One region of the Pseudomonas baetica genome, then DNA from elsewhere that is predicted to be linked to it. Evidence: predicted binding sites of a transcription regulator. Region 1 holds the regulator's gene; each other region holds the start of a gene.

Region 1 (3,094 bases):
GGCAACCTCGCCTACTTCGAGCAACTGCAAACCGCTGGCGACAGCAAACCCGTTCAGGGCTGGGGCGTGACGATCCAGTACCACGCTGCGCAAAACCGCGTCGTGCTGATCGACAAGGCCAAGGTTGTCGACAAGGACAACAACACCACCCAGGGCGAGAAAATCGTCTACGACACCGTGAAGAAGCTGGCCAGCGCCGGTCGCGCCACCGGCAGCAAGGTCACCGAAGCGCGTCCGCGCATCGACATGGTGATCCAGCCGAAGAAGAAAACCGACGAGAAAACCCAGTAATGGCAACTCTGAAAGCTCAGCACCTGGCCAAAGCCTATAAAAGCCGCCAGGTCGTGCGTGACGTCAGCCTGTCGATCGACAGCGGTCAGATCGTCGGCCTGCTCGGCCCTAACGGCGCCGGCAAGACCACCTGCTTCTACATGATCGTCGGCCTGGTGCAGGCCGATCAGGGCCGCGTGCTGATCGATGATCTGGACGTCAGCCATCAGCCGATGCACGGCCGCGCCAAGGCCGGTATCGGCTATCTGCCGCAAGAAGCGTCGATCTTCCGCAAACTGTCGGTGGCCGACAACATCATGGCCATCCTCGAGACCCGTCAGGAACTCGACAAGGCCGGTCGTCGCAAAGAGCTGGAAAGCCTGCTGCAGGAATTCCACATCAGCCACATCCGCGACAACCTCGGCATGAGCCTGTCCGGTGGCGAGCGCCGCCGGGTGGAAATTGCCCGCGCCCTGGCCACCGCACCGAAATTCATTCTGCTCGACGAACCGTTCGCCGGTGTCGACCCGATTTCGGTCGGCGACATCAAGCAGATCATCCACCACCTCAAAGCCAAAGGCATCGGCGTGCTGATCACCGATCACAACGTGCGTGAGACGCTGGACATCTGCGAAACCGCTTACATCGTCAACGACGGTCAACTGATCGCCGAAGGTGACTCCGCAACCATCCTCGCCAACGACCTGGTGAAGGAAGTGTATCTGGGCCACGAATTCCGCCTGTAAGCATATTGGTGCCGGGAGAGCCGCCCGGGCGCTGTATCGATTCAAGCAGAATTTAATACGCTTTAATTGTTACAGCGCTCTAGGCAAACACTTCAGTTTCAGGCATATAATTTGCTTAAGTTTGGCGCTTCGGCGCCCTGTAGTGGATGGCGCATGCGCGCCGGCGAATAAGGTGTTAAGCCCCTGCCATGAAACCATCGCTAGTCTTGAGAATGGGCCAGCAGCTGACGATGACACCGCAGCTGCAACAGGCCATCCGCCTGCTCCAATTGTCGACCCTGGATCTGCAACAGGAGATCCAGGAGGCTCTGGAATCCAATCCGATGCTCGAACGCCAAGAAGAAGGCGACGACTTCGACAACTCCGATCCACTGGCCGATAACGCCGAACAGAAGCCCAACACCGAGATTCAGGAACCGTCCTATCAGGAAGCCGCCCCGACGGTGGATAACCTTGAGGACGGCGAGTGGAACGAGCGCATCCCCAATGAGCTTCCGGTCGACACTGCCTGGGAAGACGTCTACCAGACCAGCGCCAGCAGCCTGCCCAGCAGCGATGACGACGAGTGGGACTTCACCACCCGCACTTCCGCCGGCGAAAGCCTGCAAAGTCACCTGCTGTGGCAATTGAACCTCGCGCCGATGTCCGACACCGATCGCCTGATCGCCGTGACCCTGATCGATTGCATCAACAATCAGGGTTACCTGGACGAAACACTCGACGAGATCCTTGAGGCGTTCGACCCGGAACTGGACATCGAACTGGACGAAATCGAAGCCGTCCTGCACCGCATCCAGCAATTCGAACCGGCCGGCATCGGCGCCCGCAACCTCAGCGAATGCCTGCGGCTGCAATTGCGTCAGCTATCGGCCAAGACCCCGTGGCTGGCTGAAGCCAAACGCCTGGTCAGCGATTACATCGACCTGCTCGGCAGCCGCGATTACAGCCAGTTGATGCGCCGCATGAAGCTCAAGGAAGACGAGTTGCGGCAGGTCATCGAACTGGTGCAGAGCCTCAACCCGCGTCCGGGCTCGCAAATCGAGTCCACTGAAGCTGAATACGTCGTACCTGACGTGATCGTGCGCAAGGACAACGAACGCTGGCTGGTCGAGCTCAATCAGGAGTCGGTGCCACGCCTGCGGGTCAACGCACAGTACGCAGGTTTCGTGCGCCGTGCCGATACCAGCGCCGATAACACTTTCATGCGCAATCAGTTGCAGGAAGCACGCTGGTTCATCAAGAGCCTGCAAAGCCGCAACGAAACCCTGATGAAAGTGGCCACGCAGATCGTCGAGCATCAGCGCGGCTTCCTGGAGTACGGCGACGAAGCGATGAAGCCTCTGGTTCTGCATGACATCGCCGAAGCCGTTGGCATGCACGAATCGACGATTTCACGGGTGACCACGCAGAAATTCATGCATACCCCGCGCGGTATCTATGAATTGAAATACTTTTTCTCCAGCCACGTCAGCACCTCCGAAGGCGGCGAATGCTCGTCCACGGCGATCCGCGCGATCATCAAAAAACTGGTTGCCGCGGAAAATCAGAAAAAGCCGTTGAGTGACAGCAAGATCGCTGGTTTACTGGAGGCACAAGGCATTCAGGTGGCTCGCCGCACCGTCGCCAAGTACCGCGAATCCCTCGGGATCGCGCCTTCGAGCGAACGCAAGCGGTTGATGTAAGCCACGTTACAGCGTTCCAGTGGCAGGCTATCCGGCCTGCCGCTTTATGCACTGGCAACGAAGGAGAAGCTGTATGCAAGTCAACATCAGTGGACACCAACTGGAAGTGACCGAACCTCTGCGCGCTTATATCGGCGAAAAACTCGAACGATTGGAGCGCCATTTCGACAAGATCACTAACGTGCAAGTCACGATGTGTGTCGAAAAACTGAAGCAGAAAATCGAAGCCACGCTGCATATTCCCGGCAATGAAGTCGTCGCCAACGCGGAACATACCGATATGTACGCGGCGATCGACTTATTAACCGACAAGCTGGATAAACAACTCAAAAAGCATAAGGAAAAGACCCAAAGCCTGCTCCAGGGCGCCACCGGTCGATAACCCCCCACTCCATG
Region 2 (3,094 bases), 1.4 Mb from region 1:
CGCTATCGAAAGCATCAACGCTCAGCTACGCAAGATCATCAAGACCCGGGGCCACTTCCCGACGGATGACGCAGCGACCAAGCTGATCTGGCTTGGGCTGCGTAACATCACGGCAAACTGGGGCTCGGCGGCTCATGACTGGAAGAGTGCGATGAACCAATTTGCGATTCTGTACGGAGATCGATTTATCAGGCCGACCTGGTAAAACCCGGCCTGCCTGACGGCAGGCCATTACCGGCCCGCACACAAAAAATCTGACACTCTCTGGCGAACCGGAGCAAAAGGAACCCGGCAGACCCGAAGGCCTCCCACGCACAACCGCCATGAAACGATGTGGCGGTAAATGTAGCCGCCATCATGGTTGTCGTGCGCCTTAAGCTGCTCGGGTCGCCAAACCCGGTGCTGAACATTCAGCATCGGGTGAGCTTAGAAACCTGGACTTTTCGGCGCAATCGGACGGCGGTGGTGCAGGTTGTAGGACGTTGCCGGGATGGTTGAAGGGCTGGAGATCAAAAGATCGCAGCCTTCGGCAGCTCCTACAGGGGGGGCGGATTATTCAGCGGGCGGTGTCAGCTTTGCTTCCATCTCGGCCACTTTCGCTTCGAGGCTTTCGAGGCGAGCGCGAGTGCGGGCCAGCACGACCATCTGACTATCGAACTCTTCACGGCTGACCAGATCGAGTTTGCTGAAGGCGCTCTGCAGCAGCATCTTGAACTGGCTTTCGATTTCGGCTTTCGGCAGCGGGGTGTCGCCGCTGAACAGGCGGGAGGCGGTGCCGCTCAGGGCGTCGAGGAAGTCTTTGGGCGCGAGCATGGGAAGTGTCCTGTAAACAATGGCCGGCAGTGTATCACGCAGTGTCTATAGTCAATCTCGCAGGCAGGGATGCACGCTTTTCGCGCAGGCGGACGGACGGCGACGCACCGTTGTTGTGCGTATCCGCGACGCCTTTTGCACGGGAGCGCCTGCGGCAGCGGCCAAGGGATTGAAATCAGTGGGTTTTGGCGAGATGGCAAGGTTTCTGCTTAGTCACCTGTGACCCATGCACTGATGCAGTCGCTGTGACGAATGCAGTGCGGCAGGCGGAACGGGGAGTTTCGTCTGATGCGGTTAGCTGGCGTCAGTCGGGCGGTCAAGGCCGACGATGCGTTACAAAGCCAGGCACTGCGCTTAGACTTGAGTCGGGTTTGTTTTCCTGGGGCAAGTCCACCAATTCGGGAGAGAGTTTCATGAAGCTAGTCACTGCCATCATCAAGCCGTTCAAGTTGGACGACGTGCGCGAGTCGCTGTCCGAAATCGGCGTGCAGGGCATTACCGTTACTGAAGTCAAAGGCTTCGGCCGGCAGAAGGGTCACACCGAGCTGTATCGCGGCGCGGAATATGTGGTCGATTTTCTGCCCAAGGTGAAAATCGACGTGGCCATCGACGACAAGGATCTGGATCGGGTGATCGAGGCGATCACCAAGGCGGCCAACACCGGCAAGATCGGTGACGGCAAGATCTTCGTGGTCAATCTGGAACAGGCGATTCGCATCCGTACCGGCGAAACCGATACCGACGCGATTTAACGCCGCCACAAACCCCAACGCCCCAGGAGAAAACAATATGACTCTGCGTAAATTCGCAGGGCTAGGAGCCCTGTTGTCCATCGTAATGCCAAGCCTTGCAATGGCGGCAGACGAAGTGGCGGCCCCAGTCCTCAATTCCGGCGACACTGCCTGGATGCTCACCTCGACAGCCCTCGTGCTGTTCATGACCATCCCGGGCCTGGCGCTGTTCTACGGCGGCATGGTTCGCTCGAAAAACATTCTTTCCGTGATGATGCAGTGCTTCGCCATTACCGGTCTGATCAGCATCCTGTGGGTCATTTATGGCTACAGCATTGCGTTCGACACCACCGGCATGGAGCAGGGCGTCGTCAACTTCAACTCGTTCTTCGGCGGCATGGGCAAGGCGTTCCTCGCCGGTGTCACGCCTTCGAGCGTGACTGGCCCGGCCGCGTTGTTCCCTGAGGCGGTGTTCATCACCTTCCAGATGACCTTCGCGATCATCACCCCGGCGCTGATCGTCGGTGCGTTCGCCGAGCGGATGAAGTTCTCCGCGATGCTGATCTTCATGGGCATCTGGTTCACCCTGGTTTACGCACCGATTGCGCACATGGTCTGGTCCGGCAACGGCGGCCTGATGTGGGACTGGGGCGTGCTCGACTTCGCGGGCGGCACCGTGGTGCACATCAACGCCGGTGTGGCCGGTCTGATTGCCTGCCTGGTATTGGGCAAGCGCAAAGGCTTCCCGACCACCCCGATGGCCCCGCACAACCTCGGCTATACCCTGATGGGCGCGGCGATGCTGTGGGTCGGCTGGTTCGGCTTCAACGCTGGCTCCGCTGCGGCGGCCAACGGCACTGCCGGTATGGCGATGCTGGTCACTCAGATTGCTACTGCCGCCGCCGCGCTGGGCTGGATGTTCGCGGAGTGGGTCACCCACGGCAAACCAAGCGCTCTGGGCATCGCCTCGGGTGTGGTTGCCGGTCTGGTGGCGATCACTCCGGCTGCCGGTACCGTGGGCCCGATGGGCGCACTGGTGATCGGTCTGGCGGCGGGCGTGGTGTGCTTCTTCTGCGCCACCACCCTGAAACGCAAACTCGGTTATGACGACTCCCTCGACGCATTTGGCGTACACGGTATCGGCGGTATCCTCGGCGCAATCCTCACCGGTGTGTTCGCTGCACCTGCTTTGGGTGGTTTCGGCACCGTTACCGATATCGGCGCGCAAGTCTGGATTCAGGTCAAAGGCGTTGGCTTCACGGTGATCTACACCGCGATCGTCACCTTCATCATCCTCAAGGTTCTGGACGCCGTCATGGGTCTGCGTGTAACCGAGGAAGAAGAGTCGGTGGGCCTGGATCTGGCACAACACAACGAACGCGGCTACAACCTGTAAGTACGCGCACTAAAAAACTTGCCCGGTTCGCCGGGCATTTTTTTGTCTGGAATTTGTCATTCAAGACACTGCTGAAAGGATTTTTCGTACGCCTTTAGTCGCGTTTACGACGGGTGTTTTTCTGCGGGCAATGGCTTACATCATTGCAGGAATA
Region 3 (3,094 bases), 730 kb from region 1:
CAAACAGCCCCGGGCACTTAGCTCGGTCGATAAACGCGCACATTGGCATGCCCCTCACTGAGCAAATGGTGGGCATGCAGGCGACTCATCACGCCTTTGTCGCAATACAGCAGGTACTGGCGAGTAGGGTCCAGTTCCTTGAAACGTGCGTTCACTGCATAGAACGGCATCGTCTGTACCTCTATGCCGGCAAGCTCCAGCGGTTCGTCTTCAGCGGCATCCGGGTGACGGATGTCGATGACGATCTGACCGGCCAGTGCTTCGCCGACTTCTTCAATTTGCAAATCCTGGCCCAATTCGTCGATGACTCGATCGATCGCCACCAGTTTGGCGTTGGCGAGCGCACGCTCGAGCACCGCCATGTCGAATTCTTTCTCTTCGTGCTCAACGCGGCCACGCTTGGCGGCAGTCTTCGGATTGACCGAGATGACCCCGCAGTATTCCGGCATGTGCCGGGCAAAATCGGCGGTGCCGATCTCGTTGGCCGTGTCGATGATGTCCTGCTTGTGGGCGACGATCAGCGGGCGCAGGACCAGTTTGTCGGTTACGCAATCGATCACCGACAGATTCGGCAGCGTCTGGCTCGACACCTGGGAGATCGCTTCACCGGTGACCAGCGCATCGATATGCAGGCGGTCAGCGATGGCGGAGGACGCGCGCAACATCATACGCTTCAATACGACGCCCATATGACTGTTATCGACTTTGCCGAGAATTTCGCCCAGCACTTCTTCAAATGGAACACTGACAAATAGCACGCGTTGCGAGCTGCCGTACTTCTTCCAGATGAAATGCGCGACTTCCATCACGCCCAATTCGTGGGCCCGCCCGCCGAGATTGAAGAAGCAGAAGTGCGCCATCAGGCCGCGGCGCATGATCTGGTAGGCCGCAACGGTCGAGTCAAAGCCGCCGGACATCAATACCAGCGTCTGCTCCAACGCACCAAGCGGGTAACCGCCGATGCCGTTGTGCTGGCTGTGGATGACAAACAACCGTTTGTCGCGAACTTCGATACGAACTTCGATTTGCGGCGCTTTTAGGTCAATCCCGGCGGCACCGCACTCACGGCGCAGCTTGCTGCCGACGTATTTTTCTACGTCCATCGAGCTGAACGTGTGCTTGCCTGCACGCTTGCAGCGCACCGAGAAAATCTTCCCGGCCAGCGCATCGCCGTAGTGCTGTTTGCACTTTTCGGTGATGTCGTCAAAGTCACCTAACGGGTACTCGTCGATCTGCAAAAAGTGCGCGATGCCCGGCATGCAGGTCAGACGCTCACCCATCTCTTTCAAGGCTTTGGGGTCGGTAACGCGGGTTTCCAGCTCGAGGTTGTCCCACACACCGTTCACCACCACAGCCGGGTCCAGATCGCGGAGCACGGCACGGATGTTCTTGGCCAGCTGGCGGATGAATTTCGTCCGGACAGGTCGGCTTTTGATGGTGATCTCGGGGAAGACTTTTACGATTAGTTTCATGAAAACAGCGCGCGCAGGGCCAGCCGAAAAAGGGGGGCGCGGATTATAGCGGAAATTGCTCAAGGTTTAACCAGTTAATGTGCAGAACGTTTTGCGCGCACCAAAACGGGTCATTTTTCAATTCGCACGCTACATTAGGGGGCGATATTTTCGCCTTCACGGCGCTTTGCACCTTTAGAAGCGTGAATTTGGGGCAAAAAACCCATGCTGGGGCACTGGCATGCAATTTGCTCCCTTGTGAGGCAGGTTGCCTTGGCAGAGTATCTGCGCCGGCATCACCCATATTAAGGGCATCCACTACCAAGCCCTAAGCCACCCGGAGGACACTATGTCGAAGTCGGTTCAACTCATCAAAGATCATGACGTCAAGTGGATTGATCTGCGCTTCACGGACACCAAAGGCACTCAGCACCACGTGACCATGCCGGCTCGCGATGCGCTGGAAGACGACTTCTTCGAAGTCGGCAAGATGTTCGACGGTTCCTCCATCGCGGGCTGGAAAGGCATCGAAGCCTCCGACATGATCCTGCTGCCGGACGACGAAACGGCCGTGCTCGACCCGTTCACCGAAGACGCGACCCTGATTCTGGTCTGCGACATCATCGAACCGTCGACCATGCAAGGTTACGATCGTGACCCGCGCGCCATCGCTCACCGCGCCGAGGAATACCTGAAGACCACCGGTATCGGTGACACTGTGTTCGCCGGTCCAGAACCAGAATTCTTCATCTTCGACGAAGTGAAGTTCAAGTCGGACATCTCCGGCTCGATGTTCAAAATCTACTCCGAACAAGGCTCGTGGATGTCCGACCAGGACATCGAAGGCGGCAACAAAGGTCACCGTCCAGGCGTCAAAGGTGGCTACTTCCCGGTTCCGCCGTTCGACCACGACCACGAAATCCGTACTGCCATGTGCAACGCACTGGAAGAAATGGGCCAGACCGTTGAAGTTCACCACCACGAAGTGGCAACTGCCGGTCAGAACGAGATCGGTGTCAAGTTCAACACCCTGGTGAAGAAAGCTGACGAAGTTCAGACGCTGAAATACGTTGTACACAACGTTGCCGACGCCTACGGCCGCACCGCTACCTTCATGCCGAAGCCGCTGTACGGCGACAACGGTTCGGGTATGCACGTACACATGTCCATCGCCAAAGATGGCAAGAACACCTTCGCTGGCGAAGGCTATGCGGGCCTGTCCGAAACCGCTCTGTACTTCATCGGCGGCATCATCAAGCACGGTAAGGCCCTGAACGGCTTCACCAACCCGGCTACCAACTCCTACAAGCGTCTGGTGCCAGGCTTCGAAGCTCCGGTCATGCTGGCCTACTCGGCCCGCAACCGTTCCGCCTCGATCCGTATTCCTTACGTCAACAGCCCACGCGGCCGTCGTATCGAAGCACGTTTCCCGGATCCGGCTGCCAACCCGTACCTGGCTTTCGCAGCTCTGCTGATGGCCGGCCTGGACGGTATCCAGAACAAGATCCACCCAGGCGATGCCGCTGACAAAAACCTGTACGACCTGCCGCCTGAAGAGGCGAAAGAGATCCCACAAGTTTGCGGCAGCCTGAAAGAAGCCCTGGAAGAGCTGGACAAGGGCCGTGCGTTCCTGACCAAGGGCG
Region 4 (3,094 bases), 2.1 Mb from region 1:
CGCTTTGAAGGCAATCGCCTGCGCCAGATCAACAGCAAACGCGGCAACTAAACCCACTCACTATCCCATGTGGGAGCGGGCTTGCTCGCGAAGGCGTCAGGTCCGTCACGACGAATTTGACTGACCTGACGCCTTCGCGAGCAAGCCCGCTCCCACAATTGTTTTGTGGTGCCATTTAATTCTCTCGTCCCTGAAATAAAACAGGCCCCGACACAAGTGCCGGGGCCCGTAATGGTCACCTCCGTGTGACCGTTCGCATGAACTCTAAAGTTGCGGCAGACGTATTGCTCGGCCCGTCTGTCGCGCCTTCTCCCGGTCCAGGCGAGAAGTCATGCCTTACTCGGCTTTCAGGCCGTCAGCGGAGACCGCTTTGACGCCTTTGATTTTCTTGGCGATTGCCACAGCAACGTCTTTCTGCGATTCGGTTACTGCAGCAGTCGACGACAGCGACACAACGCCTTTGTTGGTTTCAACTTTGATGTCAGTACCTGGGATGCCTTTTTCGGTGACCAGATCAGCTTTGACCTTGGTGGTGATCCAGGTGTCGGAAGTAGCTTCTTTTGCCTGAGTCACTTCACCGGCAGCCAGAGTCATTGGTGCCTGGGTAGCCTGGGTGGATTGTGCAAATGCACCGGAAGCCATGGTCAGGGTCAGCGCGGTAGCAGCAGCGGCAGTGATAGCGAACTTCTTCATACGAGTAACTCCTGTTTTTCTGGAAAGTCTGCTGGATGTCTTGTCAGCAGGGTTACTGGATACATTGCGAACGCTGTGCCAACTTTTCAATCGACACAAAAACCATATAAATCAACAGGTTACAAATAATGCAAAATTCCGGATTCATGCAAATTGCATGACCGGGGAAATATTCACATGCAAGTTGCGGTTTTTCGGAAAGTTCCTAAGGTGCTGAAATTATTGAAGCTTTTGAGAACCACTGCGCAATGAAAAATGCCCCGCAGTGCGGGGCATTCATCAGACATTGCCTGACATTACGTACCGGTGGCAGTGCAGCCTTTTGGCGAGTAATCCGGAGCCACTGTGGTACCACAGCTCCAAACGCCTGCGCCCGTGCCGGAGGAACGAGTCAGCGTAATGGTTTTGCCCAACACTGGCGCTGGAGCATTGGCGATCGTACAAACAATGGTTCCCGCGCCATCAGCGGCCGTACCTGAAGCCGTCAACGCACAATTTGAAGTGGTCGTGACCGTATCACCCTTCACGATGGCAAGCGTAGGGTTTGTCCCTTGATTGATGGTGTCCTCGAACGGCACTTTCAGCGCACTGATTTCCGCCAGCCCCGCCGTCACCTTGGACCGAGCCTGATACTTGGAATACTGCGGCAGGGCGATAGTCGCCAGAATCCCGATAATCGCCACAACGATCAGCAGCTCGATCAGAGTGAAACCTTGTTGTTTTGTCATAGACACGCTCCATGCATGAGTCGAAATCTCATGATCTGAGATGGACTCAGCATAGCCCATGCCAACAAGGTCAACGCCGCGAAGACTGAGTGCGCCCCTGACCCGCGCAGTTTCCTACAACCCGCAACCGCACTATCTGACACTTTTTGTCACCTGCACCGAGCGTGTTTGGCGCTGTCACTTGTCTAGGCTATAAGTCATGAACGGCAAGCGTGCGGAATCCCCATGAATGACATCGCTCTGAGCGGTCTGGCCAAGCAATTGGTGCAGGCCGAACTGCTCACGGAAAAAAGCGCCCAGCAGGCTTGGCAACAGGCCCAGCGCAATCGTCTGTCGCTGGTCAGTTATCTGGTGCAGAACAAACTGGTAAAGAGCGCGCAGGTCGCCGAGATTGCCTCCGAGCACTTCGGCATGGCGTTCCTCGACCTTAATTGCCTGGACAAGGAAACCCAGCCTAAAGGCCTGGTCAGTGAAAAACTGGTGCGCCAGCACCACGCCCTGCCCTTGTGGCGGCGCGGCAACAAACTGTTCGTGGGCATTTCCGACCCGAGCAATCATCAAGCGATCAACGACATCCAGTTCAGCACCGGGTTGAACACCGAAGCCATCCTGGTGGAGGACGACAAGCTCAGCGACGCGATCGAAAAATTCTTCGACACCCACGCCAGCGGTCTCGAAGACATGGCCGACGTCGATCTCGACGGCCTCGATGTCGAATCGATCGACGACAGCAAGCAGGACGCCATCGGCGTCATCGATGCCGACGATGCGCCGGTGGTGCGTTTCGTTCACAAGATGCTGCTCGATGCGATCAAGAGCGGCTCCTCCGACCTGCATTTCGAACCCTACGAAAAGAACTACCGCGTGCGGGTGCGCACCGACGGCATCCTGCGTGAGGTGGCCAAGCCGCCGATTCAACTGGCCGGGCGCATCGCCGCACGATTGAAAGTCATGGCCAGCCTCGACATCTCGGAACGGCGCAAACCGCAGGACGGGCGGATCAAGATGCGCCTGTCGAAGAGCAAGTCGATCGATTTCCGGGTCAACACCCTGCCGACCCTGTGGGGCGAAAAAGTAGTGATCCGGATCCTCGACCCCTCCAGCGCACAAATGGGCATCGATGCGCTTGGCTACGAGCCGGCGCAGAAAGACCTGTACATGGCCGCGCTCAAGCAGCCACAGGGAATGATTCTGGTCACCGGCCCCACCGGCTCGGGCAAAACCGTGTCGCTGTACACCGGGCTGAATATCCTCAACACCGTCGACATCAATATCTCCACCGCTGAAGACCCGGTGGAGATTAACATGGAAGGCATCAATCAGGTCAACGTCAACCCCAGGCAGGGGCTCGACTTTGCCCAGGCCTTGCGCTCGTTTCTGCGTCAGGATCCGGACGTGATCATGGTCGGCGAGATCCGCGATCTGGAAACCGCCGAGATCGCGATAAAGGCTGCGCAGACCGGCCACCTCGTATTGTCCACACTGCACACCAACAGCGCCGCCGAAACCCTGACCCGCCTGCACAACATGGGCATCCCCGGCTTCAACATCGCCACCTCTGTCAGCCTGATCATCGCCCAGCGGCTGGCGCGCAAGTTGTGCAGCCACTGCAAGAAACCCATCGAGATTCCTCGTGAGACCTTGCTCAAGGAAGGCTTCCCCGAGGAACGCAT

What was found. Region 1 encodes sigma-54, which starts transcription at its own class of promoters, with help from an activator protein. Its sites were predicted from a motif close to ANTGGCATNNANNTTGCTNT; they were not measured.
Region 2: glnK (P-II family nitrogen regulator) is a predicted target of sigma-54. The motif match lies at 1,006-1,025, and genes of this name have one in related genera.
Region 3: glnA (glutamate--ammonia ligase) is a predicted target of sigma-54. The motif match lies at 1,687-1,706, and genes of this name have one in related genera.
Region 4: ATI02_RS20595 (pilin) is a predicted target of sigma-54. The motif match lies at 1,468-1,487, and genes of this name have one in related genera.

Annotation. Positions count from the first base shown of each region.
Region 1 covers NZ_PHHE01000001.1:2,297,143-2,300,236, forward strand. Annotated here, with positions in the region: gene lptA (lipopolysaccharide transport periplasmic protein LptA) at 1-291, shown strand, start outside; gene lptB (LPS export ABC transporter ATP-binding protein) at 291-1,016, shown strand; gene ATI02_RS10550 (RNA polymerase factor sigma-54) at 1,205-2,698, shown strand; gene hpf (ribosome hibernation-promoting factor, HPF/YfiA family) at 2,772-3,080, shown strand; gene ptsN (PTS IIA-like nitrogen regulatory protein PtsN) at 3,092-3,094, shown strand, end outside.
Region 2 covers NZ_PHHE01000001.1:3,695,568-3,698,661, forward strand. Annotated here, with positions in the region: gene ATI02_RS16810 (IS256 family transposase) at 1-205, shown strand, start outside; gene ATI02_RS16815 (accessory factor UbiK family protein) at 553-813, opposite strand; gene glnK (P-II family nitrogen regulator) at 1,227-1,565, shown strand; gene ATI02_RS16825 (ammonium transporter) at 1,603-2,940, shown strand.
Region 3 covers NZ_PHHE01000001.1:3,026,412-3,029,505, forward strand. Annotated here, with positions in the region: gene thiI (tRNA uracil 4-sulfurtransferase ThiI) at 18-1,472, opposite strand; gene glnA (glutamate--ammonia ligase) at 1,801-3,094, shown strand, end outside.
Region 4 covers NZ_PHHE01000001.1:4,445,059-4,448,152, reverse strand. Annotated here, with positions in the region: gene ATI02_RS20605 (DUF2845 domain-containing protein) at 1-51, shown strand, start outside; gene ATI02_RS20600 (BON domain-containing protein) at 337-693, opposite strand; gene ATI02_RS20595 (pilin) at 990-1,421, opposite strand; gene pilB (type IV-A pilus assembly ATPase PilB) at 1,647-3,094, shown strand, end outside.